3 regions of the Chromobacterium sp. LK11 genome follow, and region 1 is predicted to be linked to each of the others. Evidence: predicted binding sites of a transcription regulator. Region 1 holds the regulator's gene; each other region holds the start of a gene.
What was found. The regulator HrcA, encoded in region 1, represses chaperone genes, less so after heat shock. The targets are predictions, from matches to a motif close to ATTAGCACTCGNNNNNNNCGAGTGCTAAT.
Positions count from the first base shown of each region.

Region 2: a site for HrcA is predicted at 8,630-8,658, ahead of rpoH (RNA polymerase sigma factor RpoH). Genes of this name have one in related genera too.
Region 3: a site for HrcA is predicted at 8,201-8,229, ahead of groES (co-chaperone GroES). Genes of this name have one in related genera too.

Region 1 covers NZ_LDUR01000003.1:79,622-89,249, forward strand. Annotated here, with positions in the region: gene VK98_RS01740 (NAD(P)/FAD-dependent oxidoreductase) at 1-1,284, shown strand, start outside; gene hcnC (cyanide-forming glycine dehydrogenase subunit HcnC) at 1,287-2,555, shown strand; gene recR (recombination mediator RecR) at 2,665-3,267, opposite strand; gene VK98_RS01755 (hypothetical protein) at 3,273-3,728, opposite strand; gene VK98_RS01760 (YbaB/EbfC family nucleoid-associated protein) at 3,799-4,137, opposite strand; gene dnaX (DNA polymerase III subunit gamma/tau) at 4,145-6,040, opposite strand; gene mltB (lytic murein transglycosylase B) at 6,114-7,124, opposite strand; gene hrcA (heat-inducible transcriptional repressor HrcA) at 7,222-8,244, opposite strand; gene recA (recombinase RecA) at 8,551-9,603, shown strand; gene recX (recombination regulator RecX) at 9,612-9,628, shown strand, end outside.
Region 2 covers NZ_LDUR01000012.1:3,774-13,401, reverse strand. Annotated here, with positions in the region: gene VK98_RS07650 (hypothetical protein) at 1-1,419, opposite strand, end outside; gene VK98_RS07645 (adenosylmethionine--8-amino-7-oxononanoate transaminase) at 1,521-2,873, opposite strand; gene VK98_RS23265 (pilin) at 3,067-3,486, shown strand; gene VK98_RS23260 (pilin) at 3,499-3,936, shown strand; gene VK98_RS23255 (PglL family O-oligosaccharyltransferase) at 3,960-5,798, shown strand; gene VK98_RS07640 (PglL family O-oligosaccharyltransferase) at 5,874-7,658, shown strand; gene rpoH (RNA polymerase sigma factor RpoH) at 7,736-8,599, opposite strand; gene ftsX (permease-like cell division protein FtsX) at 8,785-9,628, opposite strand, start outside.
Region 3 covers NZ_LDUR01000016.1:182,066-191,693, reverse strand. Annotated here, with positions in the region: gene VK98_RS11555 (ammonium transporter) at 1-1,141, shown strand, start outside; gene VK98_RS11550 (ClpXP protease specificity-enhancing factor) at 1,261-1,704, opposite strand; gene VK98_RS11545 (glutathione S-transferase N-terminal domain-containing protein) at 1,714-2,316, opposite strand; gene VK98_RS11540 (cytochrome c1) at 2,467-3,231, opposite strand; gene VK98_RS11535 (cytochrome bc complex cytochrome b subunit) at 3,247-4,584, opposite strand; gene petA (ubiquinol-cytochrome c reductase iron-sulfur subunit) at 4,599-5,183, opposite strand; gene VK98_RS11525 (Nif3-like dinuclear metal center hexameric protein) at 5,298-6,044, opposite strand; gene groL (chaperonin GroEL) at 6,166-7,806, opposite strand; gene groES (co-chaperone GroES) at 7,856-8,143, opposite strand; gene VK98_RS11510 (glycosyltransferase) at 8,856-9,628, opposite strand, start outside.

The sequences.
Region 1 (9,628 bases):
GGCGTGGTGTACCGCGGGCCGCTGCGCCAGGGCGTGACCCTGGACTATCTGGGCGAACGCTACCGCGACGCGATGCAGGCCCTGCACGCGGAGTTTGCCCAAGTCAGCCACGCGGTGGAGATCAAGCTGAACACCCGCGTCGTCGGCGGCGAAGCCGGCCAATGGCTATACGCGCTGAATGAACAGGAAAAAGTCGAGAAGATAGACTTCGAACACTTGCTGCTGTCCGCCGGCTGCCACGAGCGCAGCGTGCCCTTCCCCGGCTGGACCCTGCCCGGCGTAATCATGCTGGGCGGCCTGCAGCTGCAGATCAAGAGCGGCGTGGTCAAGCCCTTGGGCCGCACCACCATCGTCGGCACCGGCCCCTTGCTGCCGCTGGTGGCCTGTCAATTGCACCGCGCCGGCGCCGACGTCCAGGGCGTCTACGAGGCCAGCTCCTTCGGCCGCATCGCCAAGGAAACCCTGGCCATGCTGAACAAGCCGCAGCTGTTCCTGGACGGCCTGAGCATGCTGGCCTACCTGAAGCGCCACAGCGTGCCGCTGCACTACGGCTGGGGCGTGGTGGAGGCCACCGGCGAACAAGAGGTGCAGGAAGTCACCGTCGCGCCTTACGACGACAACTGGACGCCGGACCTGAACCGCGCGGTCAGCCTGGCCACGGAAACCCTGGCGGTGGGCTACGGCTTCATACCCCGCACCCAGCTGACCCAGCAAATGGGCCTGCGCCACGCTTACGACGCCGACGGCTTCCTCAAGCCGGAAATCAACGGCTGGCAGCAAAGCAGCGAAGCCCACATCCACCTGGCCGGCGACATCGGCGGACTGCGCGGCGGCGAAGCCGCCATGCTGAGCGGCCGCATCGCCGCCCAGTCCATCCTCAAGCAGCGCGGCGCGATCAGCGCCGAACTGGCCGAGAAAAACCGCCAGCGCTACCTGGCGGAACTGAAGGCGGTGCTGCGCTTCCGCGTGGGCATAGACAGCTTCACCCAGCGCGGCAGCGGACAGCTGGCGCTGCCGCAGGAAGACACGGTGATCTGCCGCTGCGAGAACGCGCTGCGCAAGGACATCGACGCCGCGCTGGAGCAAGGCGTGCAGGACTTGATCAGCCTGAAGATGCGAACCCGCGTCAGCATGGGCGACTGCCAGGGCAAGATGTGCGTCGGCTATTGCAGCGACCGTCTGCGCGAGCACACCGGCAAGGCGGACGTGGGCTGGATCCGGCCGCGTTTCCCGCTGGACCCCTTGCCGTTCTCCGCCTTCCAAACCGAAACCGAAGAGGCCTGACCATGAGCAGACAATACGACATCGTGATCGCCGGCGGCGGCGTGATCGGCGCCTCTTGCGCCTACCAGCTGTCCAAACGCAAAGACCTGAAAATCGCGCTGATCGACGCCAAGCGCCCCGGCAACGCTTCTCGCGCTTCGGCCGGCGGCCTGTGGGCGATAGGCGAATCGGTGGGCCTGGGCTGCGGCGTGATCTTCTTCCGCATGACGTCGGCCAAGAACAAGCGCGAGGCGGCCGGCGCCGCCATCGCCGTGGACGCCAGCACCCCGCACATCCTGCCGGAATCCTTCTTCAATTTCGCGCTGGCCTCCAACGCGCTGTACCCGGCCCTACATCAGGAATTGATCGAAAACCACGGCATGGACTTCAAGTTCGAGGAAACCGGGCTCAAGTTCGTGATCTACGACGAGGAAGACCAGCTCTACGCCGAACACATCGCCGCGCAGATTCCCCACCTGTCCGACCAGGTGCGCTGGGTGGACCAGGCCCAGTTGCGCGAGAACGAACCCTACATCAGCCACGAGGCCACCGGCGCGCTGGAATTCCTGTGCGACCACCAGGTCAGCCCCTTCCGCCTGACCGACGCCTACACCGAGGCGGCGCGCCAGAACGGCGTCGACGTGTTCTTCAACACCAATGTCACCGGCGTGCTCAAGCAAGGCTCGCGCGTCACCGGCGTGCGCACGCTGGAGGCCGGCGACTTCCACTGCCACACCCTGATCAACGCCGCCGGCTCCTGGGCCGCCGAGCTGAGCCAATGGGCCACCGGCGTGGGCATTCCGGTCAAACCGGTCAAGGGCCAGATCGTGCTGTCGGAGAAAATGCCCAAGCTGCTGCGCGGCTGCATCACCACCAGCGACTGCTATATCGCGCAGAAGGACAACGGCGAGATCCTGATCGGCAGCACCACCGAGGACAAGGGCTTCGACGTCAGCAACACCTATCCGGAAATCGCCGGCCTGGTCAAGGGCGCGATCCGCTGCCTGCCGGAGATGAAGAACATCAACATCAAGCGCTGCTGGGCCGGCTTGCGCCCAGGCTCCCCGGACGAACTGCCCATCCTGGGGCCGATGCAGGGCGTGGACGGCTACCTGAACGCCTGCGGCCATTTCCGCACCGGCATCCTGACCTCGGCCATCACCGGCGTGATGCTGGACGCGCTGGTGCGCGGCGAGACGCCGCCGCTGGACGTGACGCCCTTCTTGGCGGACCGTTTCAACGCCCCGGCCAAGCCGGCGGCGCAGGCGGCCGCCGAACTGGCGCTGTCCTAAAAACGCGACGGCCCGCCGCGCATGCGGCAGGCCATCCCACTGCTTCAGATGTTCCTCTGTTACAGGCCGGCTCGTCCGGCCTGCTTTTTTTGCCCCGCCGGGCCCGCCGTTACTGGCCGACGCCGCGGCGCTCGTACACCGCCTGCGCCAAGGTCCCCAGATCCACGTACTCCAGCTCGCCGCCCACCGGCATGCCGCGCGCGATGCGCGTCACCTTCAGGCCGCGCTCCTTCAGCAATTCGGCGATCATGTGCGCGGTGACCTCGCCTTCGGCGGTGAAATTGGTGGCGATGATCACCTCCTCCACCGCGCCGTCCGCCGCCCTGACCAAGAGCTTGTCCAGGTTGATGTCGCGCGGGCCGACATTGTCCAGCGGCGAGATGCGGCCCATCAGCACGAAGTAGAGGCCGTCGAAGCACTTGGCCTGCTCCAGCGTCAGCAGGTCCGCCGGCATCTCCACCACGCACAGCAAATCCTGGCGACGCTCTTCGTCGGCGCAGATCGGGCACAGCGGGGTTTCGCTGAAAGTGTTGCAGCGTTCGCAGTGCGTCAGCTGGGTCAGCGCGCGGTCCAGCGCGCGCGCCAGCTTGTCCGCGCCCTTCTTGTCGCGCTGCAGCAGATGGAAGGCCATCCGTTGCGCGGTCTTGGGCCCGACGCCCGGCAGCACTTTCAGGGCGGAGATCAGATGGTCTAGAGCGGGAGGGTTCTTCATCGCTTTCACAATCGGGAAAAACGGCGGCGCAGACGCGCGTGCCGCCAGGCAAAGACCAGACGGAAAATGCCGTAATGCAGTGTCAACAGCAGCGGCGCGCGCGGCGCGAAGCCGACGCGGTCCACCACTTCGCAGCCTTCGGGCAAGGCGCGCACCCGCCGCCGGTGCAGCCAGCGCCGCTGGCTCAGCATGGTCGAGCGCTCGTCGAAGGCGCCCGGCTCCAGCCGCGTCAGCCCCAAATCGTCGCATTCCACCGGCAGCAGGCCGAACAACAGAATCCAGCACCGCCCGATGCGCGCCGGCGGCGTCAGCCCGGCGGGCAGAACCTTGCCCGGCAAGCGCATGCCGAGCCAGGGCCTCAATTCGTCGTTGATGCCGGCGGCGCTGGTCGCGTGTGCCCACACCCGGTCGGCGTCGGCGCGCAGGCGGCTGCGCACGGTGAAATGGGCGAATCGGCGCATGGCTACCCCAGGGTCAACGCAAAAATGGCCCGGCGCGCGCCGAGCCATCCGGATGCCGAAACCGACGCGATCAGAACGGCAGCTTCATGCCGGCCGGCAGGTTCAGGCCGGCGGAAAAACCGGACATCTTTTCCTGGGTGGTGGCCTCGACCTTGCGCACCGCGTCGTTGAACGCGGCGGCGATCAGGTCTTCCAGCATTTCCTTGTCTTCCTTGGCGTCGTCCAGCAGGCTGTCGTCCAGGCTGATGCGCTTGACGTCGTGGGAGCAGGTCATCACCACCTTGACCATGCCGGCGCCGGATTGGCCTTCCACTTCCACCTTGGCCAGTTCTTCCTGCGCCTTCTTCATATTGTCCTGCATTTGCTGGGCCTGCTTCATCAGGCCGGCGATGCCACCTTTGCCAAACATAATCGTTTCACTCCTTCACGGGTTGAATGGTTTCGATGAGCAGCGTCGCGTCGAATTCGCGCACCATTTGCTGCACCACCGGATCGTTTTTCATATTCTCGCGCGCGATGTCCAACTGCTCCTGCCTATGGCGGGCGTCTTTCATCGCCGGCGTTTCCAGGCCCAGCTCTTCCACCGTCACCGCCAGTTCCACCGGCCGGCCGAAGCGCTCGCGCAAGGCGAGCTTGAGCTTGTCCTGATAATCGCGGCTGGTCATGTGGCGGAAGCTCTCCGGCACCGCCAGCGCCAGGCGGTCCTGGTCCCAGTCCTTCAATACCGCATTATGGGCCAGCATGCGCGCCGCGCCCAGCTTGACGCCCAGTTCGGTCACCAGCGCCTGCCAATCCCCGTCGAATCGATAATCGGCCGGCTCTTCCGGCGGCGCCTGCAAATAGGACGGCATTTCCTCGTCCGCCGCCGCGCCCTGATCCCAGGGCACGTCGTCGGGGCTGACGTCGCCGTCGTCCGCAGCGTCTTCCTCCTCGGGCTCAGGCTCGGGCGGCGGCGCGGCCTGACGGACCGGCGCGGGCGGCCTGGCCGCGACTGGCACGGGGGCTGGCGCGGCAGGCTCGGGTTCGGGTTCCGCCGCCGGGGCGCTGTCCTGCGCAGGCGGCGGCGCCGGCTGGCGCGCGGCCGGCGAACTCAGGCCGGCGGCCTGCAAGGCGCGCGCGGCCGGCGAAACGCCTCCGGACGCGGCCGGGGCTGGCTGAGCCTGCGGCGGCAGCGGACGCGTCGGCGCGCCGGCGGCCGGGCGCGCCGGCGCGGCCTCGGCCCGGGCGTTGGCCGGATGGAAGGCCAGCATGCGCAGCAGGGTCATATTGAAGCCGGCGTGCTCGTCCGGCGCCAGCGCCAGGTCTTTGCGGCCGTGGATGGCGATCTGGTAATACAGCTGCACGTCCTGCGGCGCGATGGCGTCCGCCAGCGCCTGCAGCGCGTCGCGCTCCGGCTCGTCCTGGGCGACCGCCTGCGGCACGGTCTGCAGCAGCGCCAGCTGCTGCAACAAGACCGCCAGTTCGCTCAGCGCTCCTTCGAAACTGACGCCGCGTTCGGCCAGGCCGTCGGCTTCGGCCATCAGCTGCGGGCCGTCGCCGGCCGCCAGCGCCTGCAGCAGAGCGAACAGGTAGCGGCGGTCCACCGCGCCCAGCATCGCGCGCACGCCGTCTTCCTTGACCTCACCCAGGCCATAGGCGATGGCCTGGTCCAGCAGCGACTGCGCGTCGCGCATCGAGCCGGAAGCGGCGCGGCCCAGCAAGGCCAGCGCCGGCGCCTCGTAGGCGATGCCCTCCACGTCCAGCATGTGGGCCAGGTGGCCGGCCACCTGCTGCGGCGTCATATTGCGCAGCGAGAACTGCAGGCAGCGGCTCAACACCGTGACCGGCACTTTCTGCGGGTCGGTGGTGGCCAGGATGAATTTGACGTGGGCCGGCGGCTCCTCCAGCGTCTTCAGCATCGCGTTGAAGGCGCTCTTGGACAGCATGTGCACTTCGTCGATGATGTAGACCTTGAAGCGGCCGGACGTCGGCGCGTACTGGGCGTTTTCCAGCACTTCGCGGATATTGTCGATGCCGGTGTTGGACGCGGCGTCGATCTCCAGCAGATCGACGAAGCGGCCGGTGTCGATCTGGCGACAGGCCGAACATTCGCCGCAAGGCTCGGCGGTGGTGCCGGTTTCGCAGTTCAGGCTCTTGGCCAGAATCCGGGCGATGGTGGTCTTGCCCACCCCGCGCGTCCCCGTCAGCAGATAAGCGTGGTGCAGACGCTGTTCTTTGAGGGCGTTGGTCAAGGCGCGCACCACGTGCTCCTGGCCGACCAGATCGGCAAAGCGCTTGGGACGCCACTTACGGGCAAGGACTTGATAGCTCATGGGGGCGGATTTTAATGGCAATTGCCGCGCGTGGCGACAGGTTTCGCGCCGCCGCGGCGGGCGGCGCGCGGCGTCACGGCTGGGTTGCGGCCTGGCCCGCCAGATAGCGCTGGCGCAGCTGATCCGCGATTTCCTGCACCGCCTTGGCGTACAGCGTGCTGCGGTTGTAGCGGGTGATCACGAAGAAGTTGTTGAGGCCCAGCCAGTATTCGGTCACGCCCGGCGCCGTTTCCAGCGGCACCAGCACCGCCGGCACGTCGTCGGCCACCGGAGCCTGCGGCGTCACGCCCATTTTCTTCAACTCGCCCACGGTGTAGTGCAGATTGAATTTGTCGGCGATCAGCTGATCGATCTGCGGCCCCGGCTGCACGCTGGCCGGCAGGATCACGTCGTCGCCGTGGCGCCAGCCGTGGCGCTGGAAGTAATTGGCCACGCTGCCGATCGCGTCGTCCGGATCGCTCCAGATGTCGCGGTGGCCGCTGCCGTCGAAATCCACCGCCCATTTGCGGAAGCTGGACGGCATGAATTGCGGCCAGCCCATCGCGCCGGCGTAAGAGCCTTTCAGCGTCAGCGGGTCCTTGCCCTCCTCCTTGGCCAGCAGCAGGAATTCGGTCAGCTCCTTGCGGAAGAATTCCGCCCGTCGCGGGTAATCGAAGCCTATGGTGGACAAGGCGTCCACCAGGCGGAAGCTGCCGGTGTTGCGGCCGTAATGCGACTCCACGCCCAGAATGGCGACGACGAGCTCGGGCGCCACGCCGTACTGCTGCTCGGCGCGCGCCAGCGCGGCCGCGTTGGCGCGCCAGAACGTCACGCCGTCGGCGATGGTCTTTTCCCCCACCGTGGAATTGCGGAACTGATACCAAGGCCGCGAGGTGGACGGCTTGTCCAGGATCTTGATGATGTTGGGCTTGAGTTCGACATTGGCGAACACCGCCTCCAGCTCCGGGCGATTGAACTGGCCGCCGGCTACCTGCTCGTCGATATAGCGCTGCACGTCCGGACGCGCCAGGAAGGCGGCGTCGGCCTGGGCAAGCTGGAAGGAGAACAGGGCCGCCAACGGGGCCAGTTTAAGCAAAGATTTCATGGGCTGGTTTCTGATTGGATTTTTGACTTTGCCGCGCTCCCCTAAAGAACGCGGCGCGAAAACACGACCACGGACCCCGCAAGCTCGCGGCCAAACGCTAAGCGCGGAACGACAAGGCGCTGGACACTAGCCGCGCGGTGATGTCGACGATAGGTATCACCCGCTCGTAAGCCATCCGGGTGGGCCCCACCACGCCCAGCGCGCCGACCACCTGGCCGTTGATCCGATAAGGCGCGGTCACCACCGAGCATTCGTCCAGCGTCACCACTCCGGACTCCTCGCCGATGAAAATGTTCACGCCCTGGGCTTCGCGCCCCTGGTTCAGCAGCTTCAGCAATTCGGTCTTGCGTTCGAAGACATTGAACAGCCGGCGCAGCCGCGACAAGTCCTCGGACAGGTCGCTCACCTCCAGCAGCCGGCTGCCGCCGGCCACCACCACCGCCGCGCTGCTGGCCGCCATCGAGCTCTGCCCCAGGCGGATCGCCGCCGACATCAGCTCGGCGATGTCGCCCTGCAACTGGCGCAACTCGTCCGCCACCCGGCTGGCGATGCTGTCCAGGCCCTGGCCGGCGTAATGCTGGTTGATGAAATTGCCGGCTTCTATCAGTTCCGACGGGGTGTAGTCGCGCTCCGTAGTCAGCAAGTGGTTCTGCACGTCGCCGTCCAGCGTCACCAGAATCATCAGCACCCGTCGCTCGGACAGGCGCAGGAATTCGATCTGGCGGAAGGCGATGTCGGAACGCTGCGGCGTGACGATCACGCCGGCGAAATGGGTCAGTTCGGACAGCAGCGAGGACGCGGACTGGGCGATGCGCTGCGGGCTGTCCGGCTGCAGGTTCAGCTCCAGCTCGTGCAGCGCCGCCTCTTCCAGCGGCCGGATGGTCAGCAGGCGATCGACGAACATGCGGTAGCCGCGCGCGGTGGGCACCCGGCCGGCCGAGGTGTGCGGCGCCGCGATCAGCCCCATCGCCTCCAGTTCCGCCAGCACATTGCGGATGGACGCGGACGACAGCTCGACGCCGGGCAGCATCGACAGGGTCTTGGACCCCACCGGCTGGCCGTCGACGATATAGCGTTCGATCAGGACCTTGAGCAGGTGTTGCGCGCGTTCGTTCATCATGATGGCTTCATTGTACACAGGGTGGACACTTGTAAAAGTGGTCGCAATCACAACTTTTTCAAGCGAGATCGCGCTTTCCCGTCCCGAAGGACGGTATCGCCGGCAAGCGGCCCTGCCGTTGGCCAAGGCTTTATGAGATAATCGACGCCATCTTTTCGGCTATCGGCGCAGCAAACGCAAGCGCGGCGGGCCTTCCCCGCCCGCGCCCCGCAAACCCCTGTCCGGCATCGGGTTTTTCCGCCAACAGGACGCTTGCCGCCGCTGGCCGACCATTCATTTCGTTTAGCGCCCCACACTGGAGACAGCATGGCATCCGAAGACAAGAGCAAAGCGTTGGCCGCGGCCCTTGCCCAGATTGAAAAGCAATTTGGCAAGGGTTCGATCATGCGCATGAGCGACAACCAGATCAACGAAAACCTGCAGGTGGTCTCCACCGGCTCGCTGAGTCTGGACTTGGCGCTTGGCGTCGGCGGCCTGCCGCGCGGCCGCGTCGTGGAAATCTACGGCCCGGAGTCGTCCGGTAAAACCACCCTGTGTCTGCAAGCGGTGGCCGAGATGCAGAAATTGGGCGGCACCTGCGCCTACATCGACGCGGAAAACGCGCTGGACCCGCAATATGCGCAAAAGCTGGGCGTCAAGGTCGACGACCTGCTGATCTCGCAGCCGGACACCGGCGAACAGGCGCTGGAAATCTGCGACATGCTGGTGCGCTCCAGCGGCGTCGATCTGATCGTGATCGACTCGGTGGCCGCGCTGGTGCCGAAGGCGGAAATCGAAGGCGAGATGGGCGACAGCCACGTCGGCCTGCAAGCCCGCCTGATGAGCCAGGCGCTGCGCAAGCTGACCGGCAACATCAAGCGCACCAACACCCTGGTGATCTTCATCAACCAGATCCGCATGAAGATCGGCGTGATGTTCGGCAACCCGGAAACCACCACCGGCGGCAACGCGCTGAAGTTCTACGCCTCCGTGCGCCTGGACATCCGCCGCACCGGCGGCATCAAGAAGGGCGAGGAAGTGATCGGCAACGACACCCGCGTCAAAGTGGTGAAGAACAAGGTGTCGCCGCCGTTCCGCCAGGCCGATTTCGAAATCCTGTACGGCGAGGGCATCTCCCGCCAGGGCGAAATCATCGAGCTGGGCGTCAAGCACGGCTTCATCGACAAGTCCGGCGCCTGGTACGCCTACAACGGCCAGAAGATCGGCCAGGGCAAGGACAACACCCGCGAGTGGCTGAAGTCCAACCCGGAAATCGCCGCCGAAGTGGAACGCAAGATCCGCGACGCGGTGGGCATCAAAGTGGAAATCACCGAAGGCCAGCCGGACGAAGAGTTCGCGGACGACGCGCTCGACGCCTGATTTCCCGAATGGAAAAAAGCCTGAG
Region 2 (9,628 bases), on a different contig from region 1:
CCCTTCACCGTCGTGCAGGCGGAACTCGCGCAGCTGGCTGTACGGACGTCCCGTCATCAACAGCTGCCTGGGCATTCCCGCGGGGGTGGCCAGCAGCAAGGCGAACTGAAAGCTGTCGCCGGGGTGGGTGATGCTGGGCATGACCAGCGCGGGCCTAGGCGGCCCGCCGATAAACTCCACGCCGCATTCGATTTCCCGCCCGTCCGCGCGCAGCGCGACCCAGCGGGCGATGCCCAGCTTGGCGTTTTCCGGTTGGCTTGGCGGAGTGATCAGCAACAACTCTCCGGCGCGCAGCGACTGATCGCGCGGCTGGCCGTGCAGCAGCAAGCCGTTGTCGCTCTGATTGGAAATGGCCAGTAGGCAGGGCGGAGGCGGCGGCCGGTGGCGAGGCGCGTCCTCTTCGGTGGCGATGCCCGGCAGTCGCCAGTTCAAATCGTTGCGATGGAACCAGATGCCCGGCAGCGCCGCGACGATTTCGATGATGGTTTGAGTCTTGAGCCGCGGATGGCGACGGCGTTTGGGCTGATGCCACTCCTCCACCAGCAAGGACAGCAGCTGCAATTCGTCGATCATCAGGCCTTGTTGGCGGTTGTTCTGCGCCTTTTGCAGCGCCTCGTGGCTTTTCTCCAGAATGTCGCGCAGCGGTTCCAGATCCAGCAGAAAGCAGCCGGGTCCCAATTTGCTTGCGGAGATCGGCAGAAAGCGGGGCGGGGAGTCTATTTGCTGGTCAACCAGATACCCATGCACCGGCTGAGTCAAGGCCTCTACCGGAATCAGCCGGGCCTTGGCGGCCAGATCGAAGATCAACTGCCGCGACAAGGCTTGCTCGGTGGGCGCAAGACGGTTGCTGGGCGTCAGCCCCATCAGCAGGATTTGCAGATAGATGGTCTGGATGGAGTCGTCGTTGGCCAGCCCTTTGTCCTGCCAGCCGCGGCTGCTGGCGAAGACATGCAGCTGATGGCAGTCGTACCAGAAATCCGGCGTGATTGGGCTATAGCATTGCTGGCTGATGCTCAGCAACTGGCGTGCCGCCATCATGGTGTAGGCCATCAGCTCGATCTTCGGGTGTTCGCGATCCAGCAGGCTGCGCTTGGCCAGACGGTCGTGCAAGGTTTGCTTGAAGGTGATGAAAATCAGCGCAAACAATTCGACGCTCAGCAAGGCTAGTTGGCGCACCTTTGGCGTGCCTAGGCTGTCGTGCTGGCGAATCTCGTTTTCCAGCAGCGGATAATAGCGATCCACCGCCTTTAGATACAGCTTCAGCAGCTTATGGCGCAAATGGCTGTCCAGCGGAACCCGGGACAGGTTTTGCAGGGACTGGCTCAATAAGCGCCCGCATTCGGGCAGGTCGGTGAAGGGCAGCCGCTCCAGCCAGGCCGCCACGCTATCCGGTTGAGTATCTATCAGCAGAGGATCCATAGTTTGTTCTGGCAGGATGAGCAGCGGCATGCAAGGCGATTCACAATGTAAATCTTGCCATTTCCATGCTATGAGCACTCGCCCCGCCATGGCAAGGCGGATTACGGCAAAGCGATGCTTTGGCCGTCGGCAGTGTTGGGCGCGCGCGCCAGTTCCTCCAGCGTGGCTTCCGCGGCGGCGATCAGAAAGGCCATTTCCTCGTCGGTGATTGTGTAGGGCGGCATGAAATACACCGTGTTGCCGATCGGGCGCAGCAGGCAACCGCGGCGCAGCATCGCGGCGAAGCAGGCCTGGGCGAAGTCGGCTCGGGTGGTGTCGACCTCGAAGGCCCAGATCATGCCGCGGTGGCGGAAGTCCCTGACATCCGGGCGCGCTTGCAGGCCGGCCATCATCGCGTTGAAGCGCTGCGCCTTGGCGGCGTTGACGGCAAGGACGTCCTCCTCCTCGAAGATGTCCAATACCGCCAGCGCCGCGGCGCATGCCAGCGCATTGCCGGTATAGCTGTGCGAATGCAAGAAGCCGCGGGTGACGTCGTCGTGGTAGAAAGCCTGGTAAATCGGGTTGCTGGTCAACACGCAGGAGAGCGGCAGGAAACCGCCGGTAATGCCTTTGGACAGGCAGAGGAAGTCCGGCGTGATGCCGGCCTGCTGGTAGGCGAACAGGCTGCCGGTCCGGCCAAAGCCGACGGCGATTTCATCGGCGATCAAGTGCACCTGATGGTGGTCGCACAGCCGGCGCAACTCGCTCAGATAGAGCGTATCGTACATCGCCATCCCGGCCGCGCCTTGAACCAAAGGCTCCACAATGACGGCGGCCACTTCTCCCGCGTGTTTGGCCAGCAGGTTTTCCAGCGCCTGGATCGCTTTGCGCGCGGCATCGGCCGCGCTTTCACCGGGCAGCGCGCGGCGGGCGTCCGGAGACGGCGCGCGCAGGCCCGGCTTCAGCAAGCCGGCGTAGGTGTTGGAGAACAAGGGAACGTCGGTGACGGCCAAGGCGCCCACGGTTTCGCCGTGATAACTATTTTCCAGACTGATGAAACGCGTCTTGTCCGCTAGCCCCTGGTTGCGCCAGTAGTGAAAACTCATCTTGAGCGCAATTTCCGTGGCGCTGGCGCCGTCGGACCCATAAAACACGTGGGCCAGGCCGCTGAGCTTGCATAGGCGCTCGGATAGCTCCACCACCGGCTGGTGCGTAAAGCCCGCCAACATCACGTGTTCCAGCTGGTCCAGCTGATTCTTGATCGCCTGCTTGATGCGAGGGTGGCCATGGCCAAACAGATTGACCCACCAGGAGCTGACCCCGTCCAGATAGCGCTTGCCGTCGAAGTCGCTGAGCCAGACGCCGTTCGCGCTGGCGATGGGTACGATGGGCAAAGCCTCATGACGTTTCATCTGGGTGCAGGGGTGCCAGACAGTATTGAAGCTGCGCTGCAGCCAGTCTTGGTTATCACTCATATCTGTTCTATGTATTCAGACTAAGAGTTCGATGCTATCACAGGGAGAGCGAGGCAGCGGACTGACCAAGAACGTCACATTTCTACCTGTTGCGCTGTTTATGACTGGCGGATTGGAAGGAATGAGCGTGAAGAAGGGGGTGGCATACTTTCTGCATAAGTGCTCTCTATAAAACAAGCCCTGGAGCCGAGTGATGAGGAAGGCGGCTGGTTTTACCTTGATTGAACTAATGATTGTTGTCGCCATTATCGGAATTTTGGCGGCGATTGCGATTCCTGCTTATCAGAACTATGTGGTTCGCGCCAAGGTGGCGGAAGGTCTGACCTATGCGGATCAGGCCAAAACCTCGGTGTCAGAATACTATCTGGCTGGCAATACTTGGCCAAGCACTAATGCTAGTGCAGGTTTGCCTGATACTTTGGCAGGAAACTATGTCAGTAATGTACAGGTTGGAGTTAGTAGTGGAGTCAGTACTGTGACCGTATTGTTTAATAGCAGTGTGGTCTCTGGTTTGACTGTGGTCTTTACCCCTGTAGCTAGTGGTGGTACTGTTGCGTGGTCGTGCTCTACCGATGCGGCTTATGCTCAATATGTGCCTTCGTCTTGCCATTAAATGGAGCTTGCAATGCAAAAATCTCAACAAGGTTTTACTCTTATCGAACTGATGATAGTGGTGGCTATTATTGGTATTCTCGCCGCGATTGCTATTCCCGCTTATCAGGACTATACCAAACGGGCTAGAGTGTCAGAGGGGCTAAGCTTGGCTTCGGCAGCCAAAACTGCAGTGGCAGAGTACTATGCTTCAAATGGCTCATTTCCAACAAGCAATGCTTCTGCCGGACTGCAAACCAGTATTTCTGGTAACTCGGTGACAGATCTTTCTGTTGGCACGAGTGGGGTTCTCACCGTAACTTACAGTACTACGCTTGTGGACTCTACCAATAACAAATTGACTTTGACGCCATCGGCATCTGGTGGTGCCATTATTTGGATTTGCGCTGCAGCATCTTCAAATGGCGTTAAATCTCAATGGTTGCCTGCAAACTGCCGTTCGGGCAACTGATGTTTAATTTAAATTGAAATGGGGTGCCGAAAGGCACCCTTTTTATTATGAGTAAAAATATAAAGATATTCGTCTATTTTTTGATTTCTTTTTCAGTTTCAGCTCCATTTTTAAGTTGGCTTCGTTATGCGCCACTTCCAGATTGGTTTTCGGATGCTTCTGCACTCGCACTTCTTGGTGCTGCTATGTGTAGTTTGTGTCTATTGAGTATTGATAAGGTATCTGTGTCATGGCTTGAGCTAGTTTTGCTCGTTCTTGCTTTTTCTGCTTTGCACTCTAATTTCTATGGTTACCTAGCGCTACTATTTATTGGGTTGGCTCTGTTTTCTATTTTGCTTAGAAATTGCCTTGACTCATCTGATATCAATGATTTGGTATTCGTTTTTGCATGTGTGGTTACTGTTTTTTCGTTGTTGCAGTCTTTGATGGGGCTGTTGCAGGCATTTAAATTGGCTTACCTTTTTCACGGATTTATTGTATATGATCCAAATTCCAATGTGGTGGTAGGGAATGTGGCTCAGCGCAATCAGTATGCTAATTTTCTATTTTGGGGCGTGCTTTCGATTTGTTATTTGTATGCGGTTGAAAAGCTTAGGGTAGGGTTTGCTTTGCTGTGTTTGCTTCCGATTTTGCTTGCGCAGTCTTGGTCTGGAGCTCGTTTGCCTTTAGTCTATGCATTATTGACTGTTGTGTTAGTTTGGTATTGGTTTAGGAAAGGAGGAAGAGAGAAAGAGCTGGGCCGGTTAGCGGTAGCTGTATCGGTTTCAGTGTTGTTGATTGCGGTATTTCAATTTTGGAGTCGTGATATTGTTGTTTTTTTAAATTATCTTGGATTGCCGATTGATGTGGTGAGCGGGGCGGAACGCATATCAGATGGAGGTCTTGCTGTCAAAAGACGTATTGAATGGACCAAGGCATGGTTAATTTTTTCTCAGTACCCTTGGTTTGGGCTTGGTTGGGGTGGATTTGCCGCGGAGGCCACAAAGATGGAACTGACTGCGGGCTTGCCAAAATTTTCAGAAAGCTGGTTATTTACTCATAGTCATAATTTATTTTTTCAAATTTTGGCAGAATCTGGACTGGTTGGTGCATTACCTGTTGCACTCGGTATTGTTTTTTGCATTGCATTATTTTTGTGGCGCGCGAAAAGGAAGGCGGAATATTTTTGGTTGTTCGGTGTATTTATGGTGTTGTTGACTCATAGTATGTTTGAGTATCCATTGTGGTATATGCCATTTTTGATTATGTTTGTATCAATCTGTGCGCTAATAGACAATGGTGGAGGGAGGGTGTTTTTGTTTCGGCCTGTGTTCCTTAAGGTCTTCTCTTGTGTTTTTGGGCTTGGATTTATTTTGTATTTTGTTGTTGGTTTGTTTTCATTTTTTGTGATTGTTAGGAATAATTTTCCAGTTATAGATGTAAAAGAAAATATATCACGCTTGCAACAATTGTCTTCGGCAGGCAAAAATCCTTTTTTCGCAAGAGAGGTTGATCTCGTAATTGGCAATTATATGTTGCCGAGTCGTGAACAACTGGACTTGAAGTTGGCTCATTTTAATTCGCTGGCCAGCTATCGTCCCTACCCTAATGTATTGATAAAACTAAGTGTTTTTCAATCACTCAGCGGACGGGAAAGTGAAGGCTTACAGTCGCTCAAGATTGCGATTGCCAGTTATCCTGATCATGTCAAAGAGTTTTCTGAAATGCTGGCAAGAGTTCCTGAACCTCATGTTGCCCCTTTGAGGGAGGTTGCCCTGACTGCGGCCCAAGCCTATGCCAAGTACCCTGCGTATAGCCAAGCGGCGCAACAGGCCGCAGTGATGACCGTGGCCGCGCCTGTGACGCGAAAAACACTGTTTTGACCGCCAGAGTGCGGTTTGTTTGAGCGCGCGCTTGCGGTATCCTGCGTCCTCTATCTAGCAAACGACAGCCGTAATATGAGCGCTCAAAGATTTTCCACATTCCTGGCGATGCTGGCCCTGTGCCTCATCGCCATCCTGCCTTTCGCCTCTCGCATCCACTATGTGCCGCTGCCGCAGTGGTTTGGCGAAATCAATGTGGTCTGGCTGCTGCTGGCGGCGGCTGTCTTCTTGTTGCCGAGCGGATCATTGTTCCGCTGCATGCCGCGCAGCGCCTGGTGGTGTCTGGGCATGGGCCTGCTTTGGGCTGGGCAGCCGTTCTGGGTGGACGCGCTGTTCCCCGGGATGAATTACGCCACAGCCTTGGCCTGGTTGGCCGCGGCCTTGCTCGCGGCGGTTGCCGTGTCTTTGCGCGAGGAGATGGGGGAGCGCCCGTTTGCGGTTTGGCTGGCCTGGGGCTTGATCGTTGGCGGTTTGGTGCAGGCGGCGATAGGCGTGGCTCAGTTGACCGGCTACGCCGCGGAGCTGGGCTTGTTCTACGATGGCTCTCACCCCACCAGCAATATCTTTGGTCATATCGGCCAACGCAATCAATACGCGCATTATTTGATGTGGTCGGTGGTGGCCGGGGTGTATTTGTATGCAGCCGGACGGCTGCCGCGCTGGGGCCTGGCCATTCTCGTGCTCGGCCTGGCTTTGATGCTGGGGTGGGCGGGCTCGCGCACCATTCTGTTGTATCTGGTGGCCTTGTCCGGGCTGGCTGCGCTCTGGCATTGGCGCATCGGCAGCGCGGAGTCGCGCCGGATGCTGTGGGCGATGTGGCTGTCCTGCCTGGTGGTGTTGGCGATGCAGTTCGCCCTGCCTTGGTTCAATCAGCTGATTTCCCTGCTGACGCACGAAAACCTGCAAAACAGTTCCGGCCTGGCCCGCTTGGCGGCCAATGGCGACGATATGGGGTCGCGGCGTTTCGCCGAAATGCACAAGGCTTGGCTGAGTTTCCTGTCGCATCCGTTGACGGGGGTGGGCTGGTCGCAGTTCGCCGCGGAGAGCGTGCGTTTGCAGCCGCTGCCGCAGTTCGCCGCATCCGGTTTCAACAGCGGTTTGTTCACCAACTCCCATAATCTGATCCTGCAATTGCTGGCCGAGATGGGGGGCGTGGTCACTTTGCTGATCGTCGGCGGTTTTGCCTGGGTGCTGTGGCCGTTCTTCGGCCGCCGCGCCACGCTGGAAGGGGTGTTGGCCCTGGGCTGCCTGGCGGTGACGCTGACGCACAGCATGCTGGAGTATCCGCTGTGGTATTACTACTTCCTGGCGATGCTGGTGATCTTCGCCGCGATGGCGCCGCGCGGCGATCGGCAGTTGGCTTGGCCGCTGCGTCTGCCGCTGTTCGCGGCGCTGGTTTGGGTGGGCTGGCTGTCGATCAGCAGCCTGTCGATGTTCTGGGAACTGGTGGGCCTGTACACGCCGACCAACGACGCCAAACGCGATGAGGTTAGGATGGAGCGTCTGATCGAGATCGCCGACGCCAAGCCTCTGTTCGCCTACCATGCGCTTTACACGGTGGACGATTACTTGAAAGTGGGGCCGGAGCAACTGGAGCGCAAATTGGCGCTGGAGAACCGCTTGACCGCGTTCCGCCCTTATCCGGAAGTGATGTTGAAGCGAGCGCAGCTGGAGGTGCTGGCCGGCAAGCAGGCTCAGGCGGAGCGGACGCTGCGGACGACGCTGGCCTCTTTCCCGACTTACGCCGGCGTGTTCTTGGGCACCTTGGACGACGATAGGGCGGAATGGGAGCCTTTGCGCGCGGTGGCTAGAGACGCCTACGCCAAGTTGCCGGCAAAGTACCAGACCATGGGCGAGTAGGCTGCCCTCTTCCGGTTTTCCGGGTATAAAAAAACCACAGGCGTCAGCCTGTGGTTTTTTATTGAGCGGGGAGCGGTTTAGCCTTCGATCACCACGCCCTGGCTCAGCGCTGCCTTCATCTTGCCCAAGGCCTTGGCCTCGATCTGGCGGATGCGTTCGGCGGAGACGCCGAATTCGGCGGCCAGCTCATGCAGGGTGGAGCCGCTGTCGTCGGCCAGCCAGCGCGCTTCAACGATGCGGCGGCTGCGCGGGTCCAGCGCGGCCAATGCATGTTGCAGGCCTTCGGTTTGCAGGTGGTCGAAGGCGCGACGTTCCAGCTCGCGGGTCGGCTCATTGTGATGGTCGGCCAGCCAGTCGATCGGCGCGTAGCCGTCGTCGTCGTTGTCGTCCGCCAGCAAGGCGACGTCCTGGCCGCTCATCCTGGTTTCCATCTCGCGGACTTCTTCCGGCTTGACGCCCAGATCGGCCGCGATCTGGCGAGCTTCGTTTTCCGACAGCGCGGAGAAGCTGCTCTTCATGCTGCGCAGATTGAAGAACAGTTTGCGCTGAGGCTTGGTGGTGGCGATGCGCACCAAGCGCCAGTTGCGCAGGATGAATTCGTGAATCTCCGCCTTGATCCAGTGCACGGCAAAGGAGAACAGTCGCACGCCGCGATCAGGCTCGAAGCGTTTGACGGCCTTCATCAGGCCGATATTGCCTTCTTGGATCAAGTCGGCTTGCGGCAAACCGTAACCGGAGTAGCCACGGGAAATCGACACCACCACGCGCAGGTGCGAGAGCACCAGCTGGCGCGCGGCTTCCAGGTCGTTTTGCTCCTGAAAGCGCGTTGCAAGCTCGTTTTCCTGCTCAGGCGTCAGCATGGGCACGCTGTTAACAGCTTGGATGTATTGCTCCAGGCTGCCGCTGGTGGACGGGACGGGCAAGGCAAATGTTGTGGTCATCTGTATAACTACCTCCTTGGGTAGTGATATGTTAGCACTCGTATATGGAGAGTGCTAGCAATGAAAGGTTCCAGCGTCAATGATTTTTTCTATCGTCTCGATAGTAGCGCAGCCGGTGCGCCGACGCCGTTCGCTCTGATTAACAGTTGTTGCGCCGCTTACATGGACAGGGAAGCGGCCGCGATTCATTTGGGTTCTATCTTGCGCAGATGATGGTCCGAGGCGAGGCGGGCGCCCAGCATCGCCAGCAGGGCGGAAACGGCGACGGCGACGGCCAGCTCGATCGGGCTCAGATTGCGCAGTTCCACCCGCTCGCCGTACAACTGGGCGAATTCGCGGATCGCCGGGTTGGCGACCGAGGTCAGCCAACTGGTCAGCGCCCAGGCGGCCAGGCCGGCCAGGATGCCCTGCCACATCGCGTGGTACATGAAGGGGCGGCGGATGAAGCTGTCCGGCGCGCCTATCAGTTTGGACACTTCGATTTCGTCCTGCCGCGCCAGGATCTGCATGCGGATCGCGTTATTGGTCACCAGCACCAGCGCCAGGCCCAGGGCGATGGCCAAGAACCAGGTCAGGTGCTTGCCCATTTCCACCATGCCGTACAGGCGTTTGGCCCAGTCCGCGTCGAATTGCGCTTGTTCCACCATGGGCAGGCCGGAGAGTTCTTTTTGCAGCATCTCCAGTTCGCGCGGCTCCAGCGCCTTCGGCGTGACGACGAAGGCGTCCGGCAGCGGGTTGCTGTCCAGGCCATCGGTCAGGCCGGGCAGGCCGTTGCGCTTCTCCATGTCGGCCAGCGCCTTGCTCTTGCTGACGAAGCTGTAGCTCTTGACCTTGGGGTGGCGGGTCAGCGTGGAGGTGACCGCGGCCAGGTCCGCTTCTTCCGACGACTGTTCCATGAACAGGGTGACCTGCGGCGTGGCGCTCAGCCGGCCCACCCAGTCCTGCACGCTGCTGACGGCTAGATAAAGCGAGAGCGGCAAGGCCAGCGCCAGCGACAGCATCAGCAAGGTCAGCAAGCTGCCGAATGGC
Region 3 (9,628 bases), on a different contig from region 1:
CCTGGCGCTGTTCTATGGCGGCATGGTGCGCAAGAAAAACGTGCTGGCGACGCTGATGCAGAGTTTCGCCATCACCGCGTTGATCACGGTGCTGTGGGTGGTCATCGGCTATAGCCTGGCCTTCACCGTCGGCACGCCTTATCTCGGCGACCTGAGCCGCGTGATGCTGGACGGCATGGTTTATCTGAAAGAAGCCGGCAAACTGGCCGTGCATCCGCTGGCCGGCACCATACCGGAATCGGTGTTCATGACCTTTCAGATGACTTTCGCCATCATCACCCCGGCCTTGATCACCGGAGCCTTCGCCGAGCGGATGAAGTTTTCCGCCATGCTGGTCTTCATGGCGCTGTGGTCCTTGCTGGTCTACGCGCCGGTGGCGCACTGGGTCTGGGCGCCGGGCGGCTGGATGGCGGACAAGGGTGTGCTGGACTTCGCCGGCGGCACCGTCGTGCACATCAACGCCGGCATCGCCGGCCTAGTGACCGCCCTGGTGCTGGGCAAGCGCGTCGGTTTCGGCAAAGAGGCGATGCCGCCGCATAATCTGGTGCTGACCCTGGTGGGCGCGTCGATGCTGTGGGTGGGCTGGTTCGGCTTCAACGCCGGCTCCGCCGCCGCCGCGGACGGCCGCGCCGGCATGGCCATGGTCACCACTCAGCTTGCCACCGCCGCCGCCGCGCTGGCCTGGATGTTCGCCGAATGGCTCACCAAGAAAAAGCCTTCGGTGCTGGGCATTGCCTCGGGCGCGGTCGCCGGCCTGGTCGCCATCACCCCCGCGGCCGGCTTCGTCGACGTCAAGGGCGCGCTGATCATCGGCCTGGCGGCCGGCGTGGTCTGCTTCTGGGGCGCCACCGGGCTCAAGCACATATTGGGCTACGACGACTCTCTGGACGCCTTCGGCGTGCACGGCATCGGCGGCATTCTGGGCGCTCTGCTCACCGGCGTCTTCGCGGTCAAGGAAATCGGCGGCGCCGAAGGCAGCTTAGCCGCTCAAGCGCTGGGCGTGGGCATCACCGCGGCCTATTGCGCCGTGGTCACCTTCGTCTTGCTGAAGCTGATCGATGTGGTGATTGGGCTGCGCGTCGCGGAAGACGAAGAACGCGAAGGGCTGGATGTGATCCTGCACGGGGAGCGTGTCGAATAAATCCGGATTTTCTTGTTGTGGTAAGGGACTTGGGGCGCCGTCGGCGCCCTTTTTTTAAGCCCCCGCCCATGAAAAAGCCGGCCCTGAAGGGCCGGCTTTCGCTCTCGGGACTGCAAGCGCTATTTGACGATGCGCAGACTGGGACGCCCGCTCGGCTTGACCGGAGCCTCCGGCTCGGACGACGCCTCCGTCGGCTTGGCCTCGTCGTCGGCCGCCACCGGTTTCAGCGTCGGCGCGGCGGCTTCCGCCTCGCCCAGCTCCACTTCGAAGCCCATGCCTTCGCCGGTTTCCCGGGCAAAGATCGACATCACATTGCCGATCGGCACCCAGATGTCGCGGGAAACGCCGCCGAAGCGAGCGGAAAACGACAGCCAGTCATTGTCGATGCGCAAGTTCTTGGTGGCCGACAAACCGATGTTCAGCACGATTTCGTTGTTCTTCACGTACTCGCGCGGCACGTCGGCGCGCTCGTTGACCCATACCACCACATAGGGCGTGAAGCCGTTGTCGCCGCACCACTCGTGCAGCGCTCGGATCATGTAGGGCTTGGTGCTGGAGCTCATTGGCAATCCTTATTTGCGCATGGCCTTTTCGGACGGCGTCAGCGAATCGATGAAGGACTGGCGCTGGAAGATACGCTCGGCGTACTTCAGGATAGGCGCGGAGTTCTTGCCCAGATCGATGTTGTAATGCTCCAGGCGCCACATCAACGGCGCAATCGCCACGTCGATCATGGAGAAGTCGTCGCCCAGCATGAACTTCTGCTTGGCGAAAATCGGGGCGATCGTGGTCAGGCCGTCGCGAATGGCTTCGCGCGCCTTGTTCGCTTCCTTGCCGGTGGCGCCGGCTTCCAGCGCCTTGACGTGGATGAACAGCTCGTTTTCAAAACGATAGAGGAACAGGCGGGCGCGCGCGCGCATCACCGGGTCCGCCGGCATCAGCTGCGGGTGCGGGAAGCGCTCGTCGATGTACTCGTTGATGATATTGGATTCGTGCAGGATCAAATCGCGCTCGACCAATACCGGCACCTCATTGTAGGGGTTCATCACCGCCAGGTCTTCCGGCTTGTTATGGATGTCCACATCAATGATTTCGAAATCCATTCCCTTTTCAAAAAGCACGATGCGGCAACGCTGGCTGAACGGGCAGGTAATTCCGGAGTAAAGAGTCATCATGGCAGGAGGAAATCCTTAACTAACAATGGGTTGATTCAGCTGGGCATTCTAGCACTTTCCCCCACCCCATTTCCAGCACCGCATCGTAAGTCAATGATTCAAAATAAAAAAGGCGGATTTCTCCGCCTTTTTCAAAAGCCGCAATCGGGCTTAATGCACGTCGCGCCAGTACTCTTTCTTCAGGAAGTAGGCCAACGGCAACAGCAACAGCGACAGGAACATCAAGACGACATAACCGATCTGCTGACGCTTCACCTGAGCCGGTTCGCCGACGTAGACCAGGAAGTTGGTCAAGTCAGCCATGCGCTTGTCAAACTCCACGGTGTTGGCCTTGCCGTTCTCCAGTTTGGTCAGGGTGCCGGCCTTGATCAGCTCCAGCTTGTGCTCTTCATGGCCTTCCGCGTTCTTCGCGGTTTTCAGCACCTGCTCACCCTGCCATTCCCAGAAGATGTGCGGCATGCCCACCTTGTCGAACACCGCGTTGTTCCAGCCGGTAGGCCGGCTCGGGTCGCGGTAGAAGCCGCGCAGATAGCCGTACAGATAGTCGGCGCCGCGAGAACGCGCGATCAGCGACAAATCCGGCGGCGTGGCGCCAAACCAGGCTTGCGCGTCCTTCTTGTTCATCGCGATATTCATCTGATCGCCGATTTTGGCGCCTTCCGGCAGCAGGTTCGCCTTGATCTGCTCTTCGGTCAGGCCGATATCGGTCAGGCGGTTGTAGCGCATCGCGCTGGCCGAGTGGCAGGACAGGCAGTAGTTGGTGAAGATCTGCGCGCCGCGTTGCAGGCTTTCCGTATCTTGGATATTGATTGGCGCCTTGGGCAGCGCGGGTCCCTCGCTGGCCGCCAGGGCCGTAGCGCTGAACGGCAGCGCCAGCGCCATGGCCGCGATCAGGTGACGGATTTTGCTTTTCATGAGTCCTCTCCCCTATTACACGTTCATGGCGAATACGGCGGCGGCCACCACGGTCACCACCACCAGCACCGCAAACCGGATTTGGCGCTTGGCGTTGGTATCGGTCACCCGCGTCGGCACCGGAATGCTGCCCACATCGTTCTTGGTGTAGAACGGCATGCCCAGGAAGAAGACGAAGTAGATGAACGAAAGCACCTGCGCGATCACGGTGCGGGCATTGGTGGACGGCAGGGCGCCCAGAATGCCAAGACCGATGAAGGACACGATGAACAGGACCAGCATGAACTTGAACTTGGGACCGCGATAGCGGATGGACTTCACCGGCGAGCGGTCCAGCCACGGCAGGAAGGCGATCAGCACCACCGCCGCGCCCATCGCGATCACGCCCCAAACCTGGGTGCCCAGGAAAGACGGAATGGCGCGCAAGATGGCGTAGAACGGGGTGAAATACCATACCGGCGCGATATGCGGCGGGGTCTTCAGCGGGTCGGCCTGGTCGAAGTTGGGCTTCTCAAGGAAGTAACCGCCCATTTCCGGCATGAAGAAGACGATGGCGGAGAACACGATCAGGAACACCACCACGCCCAGCACGTCCTTGACGGTGTAGTACGGGTGGAAGGGGATGCCGTCCAGCGGAATGCCCTTGTCGTCCTTCAGCTTCTTGATCTCAACGCCGTCCGGGTTGTTGGAACCCACTTCGTGCAAGGCGATCAGGTGGGCGACCACCAGCGCCAGCAGCACCAGCGGCACCGCGATCACATGCAGCGCGAAGAAGCGGTTCAGCGTGGCGTCAGACACCACGTAGTCGCCGCGAATCCACACCGACAGGTCCGGACCGATCACCGGGATGGAGCCGAACAGGTTGACGATCACCTGCGCGCCCCAGAACGACATCTGGCCCCAAGGCAGCAGATAGCCCATGAAGGCCTCGGCCATCAGACACAGGAAGATCAGCGTGCCGAACACCCAAACCAGCTCGCGCGGCTGCTTGTAGGAGCCGTAGATCAGGCCGCGGAACATGTGCAGATACACCACCACGAAGAACATCGAGGCGCCGGTGGAGTGCATGTAGCGGATGATCCAGCCGCCGGCCACATCGCGCATGATGTATTCGACCGAGGCGAAGGCGACCGGGATGCCGGCGCCATTCAAGGTGCCGTCCGGCTTGTAGTTCATGGTCAGGAAGATGCCGGTGACGATCTGGATCACCAGAACCAGCATGGCCAGCGAACCGAAGAAGTACCAGAAGTTGAAGTTCTTCGGCGCGTAATACTCGGTGACGTGCTCCTTGAGCATCGACGATAGCGGAAAACGTTCGTCCACCCAGTTGAGCAGCTTTTGTCCTTTAGTCATGTAGCCCCCTCAGCTTATTTGTCTTCGCCAATCAGCAGGCGGGTGTCGGACAGATATTTGTGCGGCGGAATTTCCAAGTTCTTCGGCGCCGGCACGCCCTTGTAAACGCGCGCGGCCAAATCGAACTTGGAACCATGACAGGGGCAGTAGAAGCCACCCAGCCAGTCCGGGCCCAGATCGGCGGGCGCGATATCCGGACGGTGGGTCGGCGAACAGCCCAAATGCGTGCAGATGCCGACGGCGATCAGCAGCTCGGGCTTGATCGAGCGGTGCTCGTTCTGGCAGTACGTCGGCTGCTGATCCATTTCGGACTTGGGATCAACCAGCTTATCGTCCAGCTTCGGCAGGTTTTTCAACTGCTCCGGCGTGCGGTTCAGCACCCATACCGGCTTGCCGCGCCACTCGACGTTGATCTTCTGGCCCGGCTCGATCTTGCCGATATCCACCTCGACGGGAGCGCCGGCGGCCTTCGCCCTCTCGGACGGGAAGAAACTCATCAGAAACGGCGTCGCCACTCCGGCCGCCGCCACACCACCAACAGCGCTGGTTGCAACCGTCAGAAAGCGACGGCGCCCCGCATCGACTTGTTGTTCACTCATTACAGTCATCCTCAAACGTGGAAACCGAGCCCAAAACTGCCTGATTTTACCCGATTCCGAGTAGGGACTTGAAGCTTCTATGCAAATAAATTGGCCGAAGCCCTGCCAAGCCGCCTAAACCGGGTTGGAAATGTCCACAAATTCAACACTTATGCCATGAAGCTGAGCCAGACGCTCGCCCAAAGCCTTGATGCCAAAACGCTCCGTGGCGTGATGCCCCGCCGCGATGAAAGCCACATCACACTCCATTGCCATATGATGATTTTGCTCGGAGGCTTCGCCGGTGATGAAGGCGTCCACCCCCAGATCAATGGCCTCGGCGAAAAAACTCTGCGCGCCGCCAGTGCACCAGGCAACGCGCGAAACCGGCTTGTCCACCCTGCCCAGCAACAAAGCCTCGCGCCCCAGCCGGGCAGAAACATGCCCGCAGAAATCCCCGGCGGAACCGCCATGCCGCCACGCCCCGTGCCACAGCAAGCCCTGCTCGCCGCCCTGCCCCTGCGCCTCCAAATCCAGCACCTTGCCCAGCATCGCGTTATTGCCCAGCTCCGGATGCGCATCCAGCGGCAGGTGGTAAGCCAGCAAGCTCAAATCATGCTCCAGCAAAGTTTTGACCCGCTTGCGCTTCATGCCGCAAATCCGGGCGTCTTCGCCCTTCCAGAAATAACCATGGTGCACCAGCACGGCGTCCGCTCCGCGCGACGCCGCCGCCTCAATCAGCGCCTGGGAGGCCGTCACCCCGGTCACCAACTTGCGCACCGCCGGCCCGCCCTCCACCTGCAGGCCGTTGGGCGCGTAGTCCTTGTAGCGCCACGGCTCCAAAATCTCGTCCAGACTGCCCAACAACGCCTTCAATTCCATCACGCACTCCTTAACTTAATATATGCCCCGGCCTTATTTTGCCAGAAGCCTACGCATTTTAAGCCCGCAAAAGAAAAACCCCGCCGTAGCGGGGTTTTTTCAAAGCCTAGGAGGCGTCGACTTACATCATGCCGCCCATGCCGCCCATGCCGCCCATATCCGGCATGCCGGCCGCCGGCTTGTCTTCCGGCAGTTCAGCGATCATGCAGTCGGTGGTCAGCATCAGGCCAGCTACCGAAGCAGCGTGCTGCAGAGCGGAGCGGGTTACCTTGGCCGGATCCAACACGCCCATTTCCAGCATATCGCCGTACTCGCCGCTAGCCGCGTTGTAACCGAAGTTGCCCTTGCCTTCCAGCACCTTGTTCACCACGACCGACGGCTCTTCGCCGGCGTTCTTGACGATCTGGCGCAGCGGCGCTTCGATGGCCTTCAGTACGATCTTAACGCCGGCGTCCTGGTCGGCGTTGTCGGTTTTCAGGCTGTCCAGAGTGGAGCGGGCGCGCAGCAGAGCAACGCCGCCGCCGGCCACAACGCCTTCTTCCACAGCGGCGCGAGTAGCGTGCAGCGCGTCTTCAACGCGGGCCTTCTTCTCTTTCATTTCCACTTCGGTGGCAGCGCCAACCTTGATCACCGCAACGCCGCCGGCCAGCTTGGCCACGCGCTCTTGCAGTTTCTCGCGGTCGTAATCGGAAGTGGCTTCTTCCATCTGCTTGCGGATCTCGCCCACGCGGGACTGGATCTCGGCAGCTTGGCCGGCGCCGTCGATGATGGTGGTGTTTTCCTTGCCCACTTCAACGCGCTTGGCTTGACCTAGCATTTCCAGCGAGGCTTTTTCCAGGGTCAGGCCCACTTCTTCGGCAATCACGGTGCCGCCGGTCAGGAAGGCGATATCCTGCAGCATGGCTTTGCGACGATCGCCAAAGCCCGGGGCTTTAACGGCAACCACTTTCAGGATGCCTCGGATGGTGTTGACCACCAGAGTCGCCAGCGCTTCGCCTTCCACGTCTTCGGCGATGATCAGCAGCGGGCGGCCGGACTTGGCCACTTGCTCCAGAACCGGCAGCAGGTCGCGGATATTGGAGATCTTCTTGTCGAACAGCAGGATGAAGGGATTGTCCAGAGCGGCAATCTGCTTGTCCTGGTTGTTGATGAAGTACGGGGACAGGTAGCCGCGATCGAACTGCATGCCTTCAACCACGTCCAGCTCGTTGTTCAGGCTCTTGCCGTCTTCAACGGTGATCACGCCTTCCTTGCCCACTTTTTCCATCGCATTGGCGATGATGTCGCCGATGTCGGAATCGGAGTTGGCGGAGATGGAGCCAACCTGAGCGATTTCCTTGGTAGTAGCGCACGGCTTGGCGATCTTGGCGATTTCACCCACCAGCGAGGCAACGGCCTTGTCGATGCCGCGCTTCAGATCCATCGGGTTCATGCCGGCGGCAACGTACTTCATGCCTTCCAGCACGATGGCTTGGGCCAGCACGGTAGCGGTGGTGGTGCCGTCGCCGGCCACGTCGGAAGTCTTGGAAGCGACTTCTTTCACCATCTGCGCGCCCATGTTCTCGAACTTGTCTTTCAGTTCGATTTCCTTGGCAACGGATACGCCGTCCTTGGTGATGGTCGGCGCGCCGAAGGAGCGGTCCAGCACCACGTTGCGGCCTTTCGGGCCCAGAGTCACTTTAACGGCATCAGCCAGAATGTTGACGCCGGTTACCATCTTGGCGCGAGCGGAATCACCAAACTTTACGTCTTTAGCAGCCATTCTTTAAATCTCCAGAATTCTGTGTAGGGAAGTTCAGATGCGGGTCGGATTACTCAACGATGCCCATTACATCTTCCTCGCGCATCACGAGGACTTCATCGCCGTCAACCTTGACGGTCTGACCGGAGTACTTGCCGAAGATGACCTTGTCGCCAACTTTCAGCTCCAGCGAGCGACGCTCGCCGTTGTCCAGGATCTTGCCGTTGCCGATGGCCAACACCTGGCCCATGTCCGGCTTCTCGGCGGCGGCGCCCGGCAGAACGATGCCGGAAGCGGTCTTTTCTTCAGCCTCGAGGCGTTTGATAACAACACGGTCGTGCAAAGGACGAATTGCCATGGATCTCTCCTATTACAGTGGCTGTTGAGAGTTGAAACCTGTTGAGTTGAGGCGGGCGTTAGCACTCACCTGCTGCGAGTGCTAATGATAGGGACGAGAGAGAGGGTTTTCAAGAGCCTGCCATGTCAAATTTCAGCATCCTGGCCTGCTTAGCTAGATCGACGCCTAAACGTGACACACAGCCACACACACACCAAGCACTCAGCAGTCGAAAGCGTAGCCCTTCAGGAATGCTCCACACAAAACCCAAACAGCAAAATCGCCTCAGTCGAAAACCGCGGTCAGATGAGGCGAAGCCCAAGCTGATGGCCCCAACAGTGAAAGCAGGAAAGATGACGTGTGACTCGATTTCAGCAAGTTAAATACACGAGTCAAACTGTCGCTTGTGGTGGTCAGCGACATAGCAAGTTCTCTTAGATAGCACAGCATTGGTTCGTCAAGAGTCGGTCACGCCGAGCACAGATCGCCCCTCCATGCAGAGTTTAGCTTACAAGAGGAAGACGATTGGCTGTTCCTCACTGAAGCAACGCTGTTTCATATTTATTACGAGCTTTCTGCAACAGCCCTTTCTCAACTATATGTGGAAAATGGCTTACAGTCAGTATGCACCATACTTTCAGAGTATGCCCACTGCAAATAAAATCCCAGACAAGACTTGTCTCCCGCCAACCCCTGCATTCAAAACGACAAATATTAATAAAGGCATAAATCATCAATGACGGACCGACTTCCGCAGCAACAACCAGCCCGGGGTGCGGAAACGAATAATCATTCGATATAGCCTCACATAAGTAAACATAAATGCCAACACGAAGCCAATCAATACAACAGTATTATTCCAAAACAACATAGCTGGCACCACAGACACAGAAGACAGTGCCCATAAATAAGGAGAAGTCAAACTATTACGCATAGTTTTATGACTTACATCCTTGGAGCCTACCATCCACCGCACCAACCGCATATAGATCAATTGATGTAAATGCAGCGCATCAGGGTAACCGATTCTTCGGCCTTGCAAAAACTTACGCCTATAGATTGAAAATAAGGTTTCAAATACTGGGTAAATCACACACAGTAATGGAAACCAAGGAGAGACTTGAGAGTGGCGTGCAACCAATAATACAGCGACTTCTGCGATCATAAAACCAACCAAATAAGCACCGCCATCCCCTGCAAACATCAACCCCCGGGGAAAGTTCCAAAACAAAAACCCAGCGATAGCGCCGACCATAGCAAAACAGATGCCAACCAGCATAGTATCCTGCACTTTAAATGCCACATACGCCATAGCAAGGAAAATGAAGATTGACACAACGCCAGACAACCCATTGTACCCATCAATAATATTCACTGCGTGGGCGACCCCTCCCACGGCAACTATCGTTAAAAGCAATGAAAAAATCCAAAAACGTACTAAAAAACCATCAAGCAAGGGAATATCCAAGCGCTGTAAACTTGCACCAAGAATATAATACCCTAGCG